Regions from separate parts of the Ligilactobacillus agilis genome, predicted to be linked through region 1. Evidence: predicted binding sites of a transcription regulator. Region 1 holds the regulator's gene; each other region holds the start of a gene.
What was found. Region 1 encodes NrdR, which represses ribonucleotide reductase genes. Its sites were predicted from a motif close to ACACNATATATNGTGT; they were not measured.
Positions count from the first base shown of each region.

Region 2: the regulator NrdR is predicted to act here: its motif matches at 1,790-1,805, upstream of nrdD (anaerobic ribonucleoside-triphosphate reductase).
Region 3: the regulator NrdR is predicted to act here: its motif matches at 2,453-2,468, upstream of pnuC (nicotinamide riboside transporter PnuC).

Region 1 is NZ_CP104397.1:1,453,746-1,458,502, forward strand. It holds gene thrS (threonine--tRNA ligase) at 1-162, opposite strand, end outside; gene dnaI (primosomal protein DnaI) at 457-1,380, opposite strand; gene N4597_RS07350 (replication initiation and membrane attachment family protein) at 1,391-2,770, opposite strand; gene nrdR (transcriptional regulator NrdR) at 2,795-3,256, opposite strand; gene coaE (dephospho-CoA kinase) at 3,297-3,896, opposite strand; gene mutM (DNA-formamidopyrimidine glycosylase) at 3,898-4,725, opposite strand; gene polA (DNA polymerase I) at 4,738-4,757, opposite strand, start outside.
Region 2 is NZ_CP104397.1:1,653,984-1,658,740, reverse strand. It holds gene N4597_RS08360 (ammonium transporter) at 1-1,038, shown strand, start outside; gene N4597_RS08355 (TIGR01440 family protein) at 1,110-1,673, opposite strand; gene nrdD (anaerobic ribonucleoside-triphosphate reductase) at 1,888-4,047, shown strand; gene nrdG (anaerobic ribonucleoside-triphosphate reductase activating protein) at 4,062-4,664, shown strand; gene cls (cardiolipin synthase) at 4,731-4,757, shown strand, end outside.
Region 3 is NZ_CP104397.1:757,537-762,293, reverse strand. It holds gene N4597_RS03805 (AraC family transcriptional regulator) at 1-311, shown strand, start outside; gene N4597_RS03800 (NAD-dependent epimerase/dehydratase family protein) at 330-950, shown strand; gene N4597_RS03795 (nucleoside 2-deoxyribosyltransferase) at 1,032-1,538, shown strand; gene pnuC (nicotinamide riboside transporter PnuC) at 1,593-2,351, opposite strand; gene N4597_RS03785 (hypothetical protein) at 2,594-3,415, shown strand; gene N4597_RS03780 (nuclear transport factor 2 family protein) at 3,520-3,942, opposite strand; gene N4597_RS03775 (C69 family dipeptidase) at 4,026-4,757, opposite strand, start outside.

The sequences.
Region 1 (4,757 bases):
TGTTAAGCCTGCTTGGTAGGCAACTAGCTTACCATTGTACTTACCAGCTACTGCCTTTTTGGCAAGGCTGATTGAAATTGACTCAGCAATTTCTTTCGTTGTAACACCAGCTGCAAATTCTTTGACAGCACCATCTGGAAAAGTTACTTTAATTTGTCCCATTCTGCTTCCTCCTAGAATTGATAAATAAAAAAGTCCCTAGTATCTACTGATACTAGGGACGTCATTAACGTGGTTCCACCCGATTTTTAAGGCTAGACTAAGCCTAACCTCCTCAAGTCCGTTGTTAACGGGTTCGACCCGGCCCAACTTTTCATTGGGCTCTTAAAATAAGAGCGGCAAAAAATTTACTGCGAGGTTTTCAGTCACGCCCTCGCTCCCTGCTTAAATTTCATTTAACTCTTACACGATTTAACTATATTTAAGCACTATCTAAAAAAGATTGCAAGCTTAAATTTACTTTTGTCTACGATTAGGCCCCTCTACCAAATACTCACTGGCCAAAAAGCGGATTCGTTCCATGATTCTGCGCGCCTTGACAGGCTCTGCTTCCCCCCGGTTATTGACCGTTAAATATTCACTTTCTAGCTGGGCCATCGCTAGGTTGGAACTAAAAAAGGTTGGTAGTTCTTCTTGCATGCGGTATTGGAGAATAACCCCTAACACATCATCACGCAACCAAGAACTAAGCTGTTCTGCCCCAATATCGTCTAGCATTAATACCGGTGCTTTTTTGATTTCATCAATTAGCTGCTTAGTGTTATTTTCACCAATCGCACTTTTTATTTCAACCGCAAAGGAAGGAAAATGAACCAAGGTACTTTTAAAACCATTAGCTGCTAATTCGTTGGCAATCGCAGCTAATAAAAACGTTTTGCCCACGCCAAATTTCCCTTGGAGATACATTCCCTTATGAAACTCCTGTGGTTGTTCTTGATAGGCATCAATAAAAGCTAGCGCCGCCATTAAAACGTCTTGGCGCTTGGTTTGATCATAATCTTCGATACGTGCCCGCCTAATACTCTTAGGCATATTAATTGTCCGCACCCGCGTCTGTCTAGCTAATTGTTCCCTTTGAGCTAGCAATTCAGCCGTTGGTACATAGTTAACCTCTATCCTATGCTGCGAAATCATTAAACTAGGTGAATAACCCTGCATGGGAATTTCTTTTCCCTGGGCAATATTTTCCTTAATTTTAACGTACTCGTATAGTTTGCTAGCACTTCTTTCGATATCTTCTTGGGTCAATTCAGCCCGGTGTGCTTGCAGAAAAGTTTTTACATCAGGGTCTGCTAATGCTTTAGTGACTAACTTCTGGTAGCGTTGCCGCATATCAGTCGTCCTCATTTTTTCCTGCAATACCTTACCTACATTTTCCACTAGCCTCACCTCAACTTTCCGATTTCTTCTTAGCATTAATCTTAGCCATTAACTGCTCAATTTGCTTACTCTTAGCCGGGTCATCAGGCGTGTCCTTTTCTTGATAATCAGGTTTTGCCCAAGCTGGTAAGCTCTCCTTTTGAATAACCCGTCTTTTAACTGGTTGAAACTTCGTTTGCTTAGCTTGTTTATCTTTACGTTGATAAAAACTCCTTACCTGTCTAATAGCATCTTCGGGATTGCTAATTTGTTTTTTAGCCCAATCTGCTGCAATACTTTCAAAATTAGAGCCAAAGTAAGGTTTATTTTGATCTGACAATAGGTAGTGAATCAAAATATTAATCACCGCATTAGGTAGGCTTTGTCGTTCGACTAAATTTTGAACCAAGTAGCGCTCATTTTTAGTCGCAAAGGTACCCATGTCCGTCTTTAATTTCTCTAAAAATTCAAGGGGTAAGTAGGCCCGACAAGCTGCTATTAATTGTAAATCTTCAGTGGTCATTCCACTATTATCCACCTTGGCAGGCGGTGCCACTTCTGTTTGGATACTGGCCTTTAAATTTAACCGACTCTCAAACTGCTGGTTAGCTAATTGCTTAAATTTCAGCAAGTCAACTTGCCCTGTTTGGACATTGGCCGCCTGCTCTAGCAGCTGCACTATCTGTAACTCATCTAAGCCATAAAGGAGGTGGACCGTTTTTAGGGCATCATAGTGCTCTACTAATACCTGGGCATTTATAAAGGATTTAGTCAATAGTTGCTGTAAGAACTGCTTGTCTAGGTCATCTTCTAAATTAGCAACCACCTTACTTGCAGCAACTTTTTGCCCACCAATCACTTTGGGGGTATATAAATTATCTGTCTGTGTTAACTTATACACCTCTAATAAATTTTTGGTAATTTCCACCGCCTGAGGGTGATTTAGTTGCTTAGGATTGTACTTTCTTTCGAGTTGTTCAAATTGTCTTTGCCCCACCGTTTCCAACAGCAAGGCGGCCATCAAATCATCAGTAAAAAAGCTCTGCCCCATCAATGGTTGTTGGACTTCATAGATGTAGAGCTTGCCTAAAGAATCCTCTTGCATATAAGTTTTCAAAAGGCCTAGGGCCTCTAACTTAATGCGCGCCTCATAAAAAGTTGGCAAATCTACACCTAGGTTCACCAGTAATTCTTTATGCGCCTTGCGCTTAGACAAAAGTGGCTTATAATCAACATTGGCGCTCAAAAAGGCATACACCCCGTAAGCACTTACCCCCATTAATGGCTGGTACAATGGTAATGCCTGGCTGACCATTTCTAGATTCAACCAGGTCTTAGCCGTTATTATAAAACCGGCTTGCACATCCAAGTCTTTCCAGCCGGCAACAATTTCACGCCCGCTCCTTAACATCGCCTCTACCTTCTTTATTAATTATTAATGATGCTCTCTATCCATCAATTCATTTAATTCATCAGCAAAAGCACGCATATCCTTAAATTGGCGGTAAACACTGGCAAAGCGAATATAGGTTATCTCGTCAACATCTACCAAGATATCCATTATATACTGTCCAATTGCTTGGCTAGAGATTTCGTTTCCCCCAACTGCTCGGACCTTAGCTTCAACTTGATCAACAATTTTCGTTATTTCATCCATGCCAACAGGCCGTTTTTCAGCCGCCCGCATAATCCCCCGTAAGATTTTATCACGACTAAACTCTTCACGCGTTCCATTTCTTTTAATTACTAGTAATGGGGTTACTTCAATTCGTTCAAAGGTTGTAAACCGATAACCACACTGTTCGCATTCACGGCGCCGCCGAATAGCATGCCCATCATCAGCGGGCCGACTATCTACTACCCGTGAACTATTATTATGACACTGGGGACACTTCATTGTTCCTCACCTCAGTATTAATTCTTAAAATTTATGCAAATCAGCATAAAGCTTCTATCTTAAGCCATTTTAGCACTTGTTGATAGGTTTCAGCAACGCTTTTAGAATTGTCAATTAAAACATCCGCTAACTCATTACGCTTACTTGCTGGCAACTGGTTAGCAATTCTTTTATGAGCTTCAGCTGCGCTTAGATTATCCCGCTTCATTACCCGTTCAAGTTGCAACTTGCTTGGGATTGTTACTACCATTACTTTGTCACATAAAGTCTGATATCCTGTTTCAAACAGGAGGGGGATATCTAAAACAACCAGTTTAACTTGGGCTTTTTTAGCTGCCTCTATTTCACGTAAAATCTCTGCCCTAATTAGCGGCCCGGTAATGTCGGTTAGGTTTTTGAGCAATTCCTTATTGCTAAAAACTAACTTACCTAATTTCTTACGGTCTAATTCACCGCTGGCAGTAAGGATTTCTTCACCAAACTTAGCCACAATCTGCTTTAAACCACTACTCCTTTTAGCCACCACCTGCCTAGCAATCAAATCAGCATCTATAATCAAGGCACCATTTTGGGCTAAATAAGCACTAACAGTCGATTTACCACTGGCAATTCCACCGGTTAATCCTAAAATATAAGTCATTTTACTTCACCTGTTGACAGTGAGGGCAAAAATGCGTCCCCCGTTGTGCGAGCACTATTTTTTCGATTGGCGTTTGACAGCGAGGACAAGGCTTGCCTGTCTGACCGTAAGCATGTAGAGCGAATTGGAAGGAACCCGTCTGCTCAAAGGCATCGGTATATGAACGAATGGTGGTTCCCCCTGCTTCAACTGCTTTGCTTAACTCCTCAATTGTGTTGTCATGAATCGCTTGGGCTTGCTTGCTGGTTAACTGGTTACAAGGGGTAGCGGGATGGACCTTACTTAACCATAAAATTTCATCAGCATAAATATTACCAATGCCCACCACTAAATTTTGATCTAATAAAGCCGGTTTGATGGCCTTTTTCTTTTTTTGCAACTGTTCATAAAATGTTGCAAAGGAAAATTCAGCCGCGGTCGGTTCAGGTCCTAGTTTGGCTAAAGACTTGACCGTCTGCTCACTTCCAGTCTGCACTAATTGCATGCGCCCAAACTTCCGCACGTCATTGTAACGCAACTGGCGCCCGTCAGCCAAAGTAAAAATAACGTGCGTGTGTTTTTCAACAGGCGCGTCCGCTTGTCTGACAAAATATTTACCTTCCATCCGTAAATGCGAAATCACAGTCCACTCATTACTAAAACGTAACAGCAAAAATTTCCCCCGTCGGTCAATTCGCTCTAGCGTCTGCCCGGTTAAACGCTGCTTGAATTCATCACTAGCTCCTATAATCATTTTCGGATATAAAACTTCTACTTGGCTCACCTTACTTCCAGCTACTAAAGACATTAAGCCCCGTCTAACTGTTTCAACTTCTGGTAACTCTGGCATTTAATTTCCCCCTTACTTAGCATCGAACCAAC
Region 2 (4,757 bases), 200 kb from region 1:
ACTTTGCCTAAACAAGGTCTAGATACCGGTACCTACTTAAGTTTTCAAATGATGTTTGCTTTGATTACGCCCGCCTTATTTGTGGGGGCAATCGTAGGTCGGATGAGATTTAATTACCTACTGGCATTTATTGTTGGTTGGTCGATATTAATTTATTATCCCCTAGTTCACATGGTTTGGTCACCAAAGGGAATTTTAGCTAACTTAGGGGTGCTAGATTTTGCTGGGGGGACTGTGGTCCACATTAACGCCGGCATTACCGCCTTATTATTATCTCTTTTTCTTGGCAAACGGCTAAAAAAAGAGACTAGCCACTATAATTTGCCGTGGGTTTTATGTGGAACCGCCATTCTTTGGATTGGCTGGTATGGTTTTAATGCCGGTTCTGCTTTAGGAATCAATGGCCTAGCGGTTAACGCTTTTTTAGTCACGACGGTTGCAGCGGCATTTGCGATGCTTACTTGGATGGGATTGGATATCTATCTGAGCGGTAAGCCGAGTTTAGTTGGAGTTTGTACAGGGGCTTTATGTGGCCTAGTTGGTATTACACCTGCAGCGGGGTATGTAACTAGCGTTGGTGCTGTTTTGATTGGTTTTTTGTGTAGCCTAGTCAGCTTTGTATTTGTTACCTATGTGAAACCCAAACTTAGTTTTGATGATCCGCTAGATGCGTTTGGGTGTCACGGTGTGTCGGGAATCGTTGGTTCCGTTTTAACGGGAGCGTTCGCAACTAAGACCGTTAACCCGACCATTAGTGAGAATGGCTTATGTTATGGTGGAGGTTGGCACTTGTTAGGTATACAACTCCTAGGGACGTTAGCAACGATTGGATTTGTTAGCTTAATGTGCTTGCTGTTAATTCCGGCTTTGAGGCTGGTAATTAAGATGCGGGTAAGTCAACAAGAAGAATTGATTGGCCTAGATAGAAGCGAGCACGGGGAACGTGCAGACTACTTGGTAGATGAGCAGCATACGATTGAGCGTTACCCCCACGAGTTTAGGGGGCAACTTGAACGTTTGACTAACAAGTACAATTAAATTTAGGTTAATCGCAAAAAAGAAGTCTGTGGTTCTTGGTAGTAAGAATTACAGACTTCTTTTTGTTGCGATTAATTAAACGGATTCCATTCGTACTTAGCTCGTTTGCCTCCAATTAATTTAGGCCGGGAGCGCAAGTAAGTGGTGTGGGCTGCCCCGACTTCTTTAACAGAGGTTCTAACCGGGATTTGCACGAATTTAACGTGCATGCCAATGGAAGTGTCGCCTATATCCATGCCAGCTTTGGCGGTAATATGTTCTACTTCAACTGGATCTGTAAATTGTTCAAAGGCGGCGATTTGACCGGCCCCACCCGCATGAAGTGATGGGTAGACGGTGACTATTTCAAGCTGGTTTTCTTTAGCAACCGCTTTTTCAACCACTAGGGCGCGGTTTAAGTGCTCACAGCCTTGAACTGCCAAGTTAATTTGTAAGGGACGCAAGATTTCAAGGAGGGCAGCAATTACGGTACGTCCAACTTCAATATTAGAGTCCTTACCGATATGTTCTCCTTGAATTTCACTAGTGCTGCAGCCTAGTACAAAAATGTCCCCGGCTTCAAGGTTAGCTTGAGCCAGCAATTCTTTTAAACCGGTCTGGACTTGGGTTTTGATTTTTTCTAAGTCAAGTGTCATCAAAAGACCTTCTTTCCTACTTACTTATTCCCCATTATAACCTTAATCAAGCAGAATGTATAAAAAATTGCCAGTAATAATTTTATACAATATATTGTGCGATTTTTATTTTATTTACACAATATATTGTGTTTGTTATACTGGTGGTATAGAATATACTGTGGTAATTATTTTTTGGAGAAATAAGTTTTGATTGATTGAAGGGATGATAATCATGGAAGTACAAACAAAGAAAGTGGTTACAGGTTTGATTTTGCCAACCAAATTTATTAAGTGTGATGGTGAAGAAATGCCCTTCATGTTGTATAAGTTGGAATATTTATTGGATGTTTTAGGATTAAAGGCAGACCAAAATTTCTTATTAAGTCAAATGTTCCAAGCCTTAGGGATTGAAGAGGTTGTAACTGCTAAGCAAATGAGGGCGATTTTTAGGCAGGTCTTACTTGAAAATGGCTTTGATGATGAAGTAGCCAAGTACGATCAGGTCTACCAAGAACGACAAGTGAAGTGGCAAGAGGCGACTGACCCTAAGGTGCGGCTAGAGAAATTGCAAGCTAATGATCCCCGCTTAGTGCATGAAAATGCTAATAAGGACAGTCGGGTTTTTAATACACAAAGAGATTTGACGGCCGGAACGGTGGGAAAGACATTAGGTTTAAAGATGATGCCCGAACACGTAGCCAAGGCTCATTTGCGTGGTGATATTCATTACCATGACTTGGACTATACGCCGTTAAGTCCAATGACTAACTGTTGTTTAATTGACTTTAAAGAAATGTTAACCAACGGTTTTAAGATTGGGAATGCGGAGGTTGAAAGCCCTCATTCGATTCAAACTGCCACAGCGCAAATGGCACAAATTATCGCTAACGTTGCGTCTAGTCAGTATGGGGGTTGCTCTGCTGATAGAGTCGATGAGGTTTTAGAACCATTTGCTAAAAAGAATTATCAAAAACATTTGGTTGAAGCTAAGGAATATATCAGCACTGAAGCAAAGCAAATTGAATTTGCAAGAAAGCGGACCAAAAAGGATATTTACGATGCGATGCAAGGACTAGAGTATGAAATTAATACGCTCTTTTCTTCCCAGGGACAGACTCCTTTTACGACCCTTGGCTTTGGTTTGGGGACCTCTTGGATAGCACGAGAAATTCAAAAATCTATTCTGAAGATTAGAATTGCTGGTTTGGGCCGGGAAAAACGGACCGCTATTTTTCCTAAATTAGTTTTTACGATTAAGGCGGGACTTAATTTAAAGCCCGGGGAACCTAATTATGATATTAAAGAACTGGCCGTTAAATGTGCGACGAAGCGGATGTATCCAGACGTTTTAATGTATGACAAGATTAAGGAAATTACTGGCAGTTTCAAGGCGCCAATGGGTTGTCGGTCGTTTCTACAAGGCTGGCGTGATGAAACTGGAAAAGAGGTCAATTCAGGGCGGATGAATTTAGGGGTGGTAACCATTAACCTGCCGCGGATTGCCTTGTTTGCTAAGGGAGACCAAGAACTTTTTTGGCAAATTTTCGCAGAAAAGGTTGCACTTGCCAAGGAAGCGTTAGCTTTTAAAGTGAAACGGACCTTAGATGCTAAACCGGAAAATGCTCCGATTTTATATCAGTATGGGGCATTTGGAAAGCGGCTTAAACCTAATCAGTCAGTGGCGGAGTTATTTAAGAACGAGCGGGCCACGGTTTCACTAGGATATATTGGTTTGTATGAAGTTGCGACTACTTTTTATGGCCCCAATTGGGAGCATAACCAAGCGGCGCATGATTTTACGGTTGAAATTGTAAGACGCTTAGCCCAGGCCTGCAAGCAATGGTCACAGGAATCAGGTTATCATTATAGTGTTTATTCAACTCCAAGTGAGTCACTAACTGATCGTTTTTGTCGCCTAGACTTGCAAAAGTTTGGCAAGGTTAAGGATGTGACGGATAAGGAATACTACACTAATAGTTTCCACTATGACGTCAGAAAACATCCAAGCCCATTTGAAAAGTTAACCTTTGAAATGGACTATCCTCGCTATGCAGCCGGGGGCTTTATTCACTATTGTGAGTATCCTAACTTAAAACAAAATCCTAAGGCGTTGGAAGCTGTTTGGGACTTTGCTTATGACAAGGTCGGATACTTAGGGACCAACACGCCAATAGACCGTTGTTATAAGTGTGGCTTTGAAGGGGAATTTAAGGCAACCGCACGGGGGTTTGAGTGTCCAACTTGTGGCAACCATGACCCTAAAACTTGTGATTGTGTCAAGCGGACTTGTGGTTACCTAGGTAATCCTTTGCAACGGCCAATGGTTCACGGTCGCCATGTCGAAATTGCATCACGGGCTAAAAACTTAAGTCCTGAAATGAGGGAAGAATAGTGATTGAAGTGAAAATGAAGTGCAAAGACTTACAGGCTAGAGCTAAAGCCCCTAGATTGCCGCGCAATCCGGAGCCTAAAGAGTGGTTGGCAAGTAATTTAAGTCAGCAAAAAATTGCAGACTACAAGCCGTTTAACTTTGTTGATGGTGAAGGAGTAAGGTGTAGCTTGTATGTTAGTGGCTGCAAGTTTTCCTGTCCTGGTTGTTATAACAAGGTGGCCCAAAATTTTAACTACGGCTATGACTATACCAAGGCCTTAGAAGACCAAATTATTGCCGACTTAGGCCAGTCTTATGTTCAAGGGCTTACTTTATTGGGAGGAGAGCCTTTCTTAAACACACAAGTTTGCCTTCAATTGGTGAAGAGGGTCCGGGCTGAATACGGACACCAAAAGGATATTTGGTCTTGGAGTGGTTACACCTGGGAAGAGCTGCAAAAAGAATCTGCCGATAAACTAGAGCTTTTGAGTTACCTAGATATTTTGGTTGACGGTCGTTTTTTGGAAGCGCAAAAAGATTTAACCCTACAGTTCCGGGGGTCTGCGAACCAACGAATAATTGCTGTACCAGCCTCGCTTAAAGCCCGGCAGCCAATTTTATGGCAAGCGGAATTTTAATCCACTTATATTTAGGCTAAAATATAAGTAGAGGTGAGTGTAGTGAAGGAACATGAAATTCAGTTGCTGACTAAGCAAAAAAACGGGCTTGGT
Region 3 (4,757 bases), 700 kb from region 1:
AATTTGAACTTGCCGTCCGTTACTTAGAAAATAATTACACCTATAACTGCACCATTGAAGACCTTTGTGTCTCCTTATCGCTTTCACGTAGCTATATTTATAACTTGTTTCAAAAATTTGCACACACGAGTCCCCAAAAGTTGTTGACCCAAATGCGGATGGAAGATGCCAAAAGTAAATTGACCTCCAGTAACCAAAGTATCCAAGAGATTGCCGACCTCGTTGGCTACCATGATACCTTCACTTTTTCTAAGGCCTTTAAGCGTTACAGTGGTTACAGTCCGTCCACTTACCGTAAGCATTTTTCTTAATTTATGGAGGGAATTTAAATGAAAATTACAGTCGCAGGGGGAACCGGCCTGGTTGGCCAAAGCATTTTGACAGAGCTTAGGCACCACCCCGAATATGAACTACACAGCCTGTCACAAACTGGCCGGCGACCAACCTCTATTCCAGGCGTTACTTACCACGCCGTCAACTTACTAGCCGATACGTCATGGCAGCAACTAATTGAAACTTCTGACTGGGTTATTGACTGCGTCGGCATTTTATTTGAGAATCGCCGTAAACAAATAACCTACCAGACTAGTAGCGTCTTACCTGCTAAAAAACTCATTGACACTCTTGCTAACACCTCCGGTAACTTCCTTTATGTTTCTGCTAACTACGCCCCCTTTTTCTTAAAGGATTACCTGGTGACTAAAAAGGAAGTTGAACTTTACGCTTACAATCGCTTGGGTCAGCGGGCCGTTTGTGTTTTTCCTGGAATTGTTTATTCTAAAAAGCGGCTTAGTAATTATTACCCGGCCCTCATCATCGCTAACCTAATACGGACTGGGTACTTTAACTGGCTAACTAAGATTCGTCCTATTAGTAGCCAAGCCTTTGCCCACGAAATTTTAAGAATTATCACCGGCTTACCTTCACCCTTACGCAATCGAATTCCCTAATTTCCCGGGAAATACTGATTAACCTTAGTGGCTAATCATGCTAAACTTAGTTTAGATTATTATTGAAAGGAAGTTTTCACTTTGAAAAATACCGACCCAGTTGCTAACACCAAAATTTACTTGGCTACTAGCTTCTTCAACGAAGAACAACGGGCCCGCATTCCCCAAGCTTTAGCCCAACTAGAAGCTAACCCGACTGTTGGCGTTGTTCACCAACCATTCGATTTCCAATATAAAGACGCACGGATAGACTCCGATCCTGCTGGTGTCTTTGGCAGCCTCGAATGGCAAATTGCCACTTACAATAACGACCTCAACGCGGTAGGAACTTCCGATGTCTGCGTTGCTTTATACGACATGGATCAAATTGACGAAGGAATTTGCATGGAAATTGGCATGTTCGTCGCCCTCCATAAACCTATCGTCTTACTCCCCTTCACCAAAAAAGATAAGTCAGCCTATGAGGCCAACCTAATGTTAGCGCGGGGAGTAACTACCTGGTTAGAGCCTAATGACTTTAGTCCCCTAAAAGATTTCAACTTTAATCACCCGATGGCTCAACCTTTCCCACCATTCAAGGTCTTCTAACTAGCCTAAAAAATTACCCAGTAAGAATTTAGCACCATTCTTACTGGGTAATTTTTATTCAGCTAATCTAAACCAGCCTTTACGGCTAAATAAGGCATACATATCGTTCAAAAAGAACACACTGTAACTAAAAATCAACGCAAAGTTGCCGTCACCTTGAAGCATCGTTTGAAACCACAATGCAATCGTAAACAGGGATGCTAGCGTCCACACAAAGAATTGCTCCCTTTTCCGGTTTAATTCTAACAAAGAACCGGTAATTGCCATTGCAAGGTTTAAACTATCTAAAAAGACCCGCGGATCACTTGTCAAACTAAAAAGTAAGTAGGTTATTAACCAAGTTACGAGGAAAAATAGGCCATATTTAATCCACTCAAGTCCTGATTCAAATTTTTCCACTTGAATGTCATCATTCCATTTAGGATCTAAGATACAAAATAAATCCAAAAAGATTAAATACCCTAATTGTTCAAAGGCTGTCGCGTAATTACCGGCAATAAAGCCCGTCGTTGCAATCGCTAAGGCAGAAATTGCCCCGGCCCAGCCCTGAATTCCTGACCGGTTAGAAATTCCGATTACACAAGCAACTGAGAGGTTCCCCCCAATAAAAGCAATTACAGCTAGTAGCGGCGTTTGCTTAAAGGACTGTCCTAAAGAAATAACTTGCAAGATAAAGTTAAAGCCTAACAACCCATAAGAAAATCTTCCCCATCCTTGGCATTGTTGCCATAACCACGCAAAGTAGCCCTTTCTAAAAATATTTTTTGAATAACTGCTAAAATTAGTTAAAACGTCATAGTAACGTGCAAACATCTTCTCTTACCCTTCATGCTAAATTTGATCAAGCTTAATCTAGTTTTGCAAAACAACGTGCTTAATTATACCCAAGGTTTAGTGTAAATACAAGCCTCTTCCCACTACATATTGTATTCTATTTTTAGAATGGCACTATATTTTGTGCAAAACCCTTTTACTAAAATCCTTATTTTCCCTAGACAGACCAGCAATTTGACCTTATACTTTTAACTAGAAACTTTTAGCAAACGAGGTTAATCATGGCAAAAAAGAAACTCAGTAATAAAAAATTACTTCACCAAAAAAAGGCTAACGAACGGAAAGTAACTGGTATTAAAAAGACGGACAGTGCCATTACCCCTATGAACTTTATCTCCCAAGAACAGTTCATAAATGAGGCAACTAAACTGCTACAAAAGGTTAAGCAAAGTGATAATCCGACTAACATCGCCACTTTCCCGGCCCAACTTTACCCTGAACGCAAGGCTTTGGCCCGGCTTTTGCAAGGCTACATCTTAGCGGATGCTAACTTAAAAGCTACTGACCAATTAACCAACCTTACCGACTACCAAAATCAAAACATCCTCGTCCGCGGCTTAGTCGTCGACTTCATTCCAGGTGCTAGCGACGAAGAAGGTCGTTTGGTTATTCAAGCTCCAACTATCATTGCCCACAACAAGGACGGTCAAACCAGTTGGAATTATTTAACGGAGCCACTAGCACTAGCCCCTAGCTACCAATTGGCTTTAAAGGACATTCTCTCAGCCAGTGACAATGTGCGTGTAAGTATTGGGGACTACATCATTTTAGACACCCTTGTTACCGCTAAAGAAACTCTTAGTCAAATTGCAATTGTCGATAGTGGGCTAATTATCACCACTAAACACGGTTTCAACACCTTGGATAGCATTTCGAGTGCCTTTCCGCGTAAGAAGGACTTCCTCTTTGAATTTACCGACTTACCAAATAACCCTGGTCAATGGGGCTTAGTCTTGAATAACGAAGGCCTTACCTACTGGAGTCCCCTTGCCTCTAGAAGTGAACAGGTCGACCCTAAACACCTAGCTGAATTCAATAACTAAAAAAAACAGGCTGTAAAAGTAAGCAATGTGCCCTTACAGCCTGTTTTAATTTATTAATAATCACGTTTTTTATAGTTCAGCTAAGAATTTAGCTTAAGCAATGCTTACAGCCAGTCTACCTTTTCATCCCTAAATTGCGGTCTATCCGCCGCCACTTGGTAAGGATCATAGTTATCACTTTTGCAGCCATATTCTTTTAGAAACTGAACCTTATTATCTTTAGTCCACTTAAGCAGCGAAATTCCATCGAATTCCGTGACTTCGCTGTTTTTCATTTGACATCTAAACTGCCATTCAACCACAGTTTGATTTTGTTTATGGAAAAACTGGCCAATCTCCCAGGAAAGCACGGTTCCACGCGTGTTCCATTCATCAAACCAGTGCTTAATTTCTGCATTACCGTGATACTTAGGTCCCCAACTTTCAACATAAATGGCATTAGCCGTAAAAAGCTTCAAAATTCCTAAATCTTTCTTTTGCAGCCACATCTGAAACCATAACCGAATGAGTTCTTCCCTTTGATTCACAACTAACCACCTCATTAAGTTAAACTCGCCAACTAATCTTACAATTAGTACGGCGCCGGTATTTCTAATGCAATTTGGGCTAATTAATCAAGTAAATCATATTTAAGTTGCATATGTGCATGTCCTTCTTCAACCATCTTTCCCAAAAGCTCAACCGTATTAGCAAAGGTTAAATCTGCCATCTCTTGGTTAGCCTTAGTTAGGCAAGCTTGGAGTTGGGTGCCTTGTAATTCTCGAGCCAGTTTATCTGTTTGGTGTTGAACTTGATAGCAAGCAGCTACGGTTTTTTGTTCAAATGCACTCTCTAGCTCACCGTAAAGCTTAAAGTTAGTATCACCCAACTGCGACATTAACTTATTCAACCAAAAAATACTTTGCAAATTGAATTTTGAGCCTGTGTCCCTAAAAGAAGCAGGGGTATCCACAATGTTAGTGTAAAATGGCACCATTGCATTAAATGTGTTAGGCCCAAAACCAAGCCACTGCACACCCGCTAACCCAGCCGGCACATCATTACGGATTTGTAAAATATGCGTTTCAAAATTACGGTTGATTCCAATTGGGCGAAAACGTTTCTTTTCCGCCGCTGTACCTTGGTCTCCATAGACATCGTACGGCGTATTTTGATAATGAGAAGCCATCAAAAACATAATGTCGTCAACACTAATTTTACGATCGGCATGTACAATAAACGGCTGGTCCTGATCTAGCGGGGTGGTTTGTGAGTTAGGATCAAAGTAGTGTTGAACGTACCAAGCACGCGGATTGTTATAATGAGTGTCCTTGACGGTTGCACTACCAAATATGTGACGTAA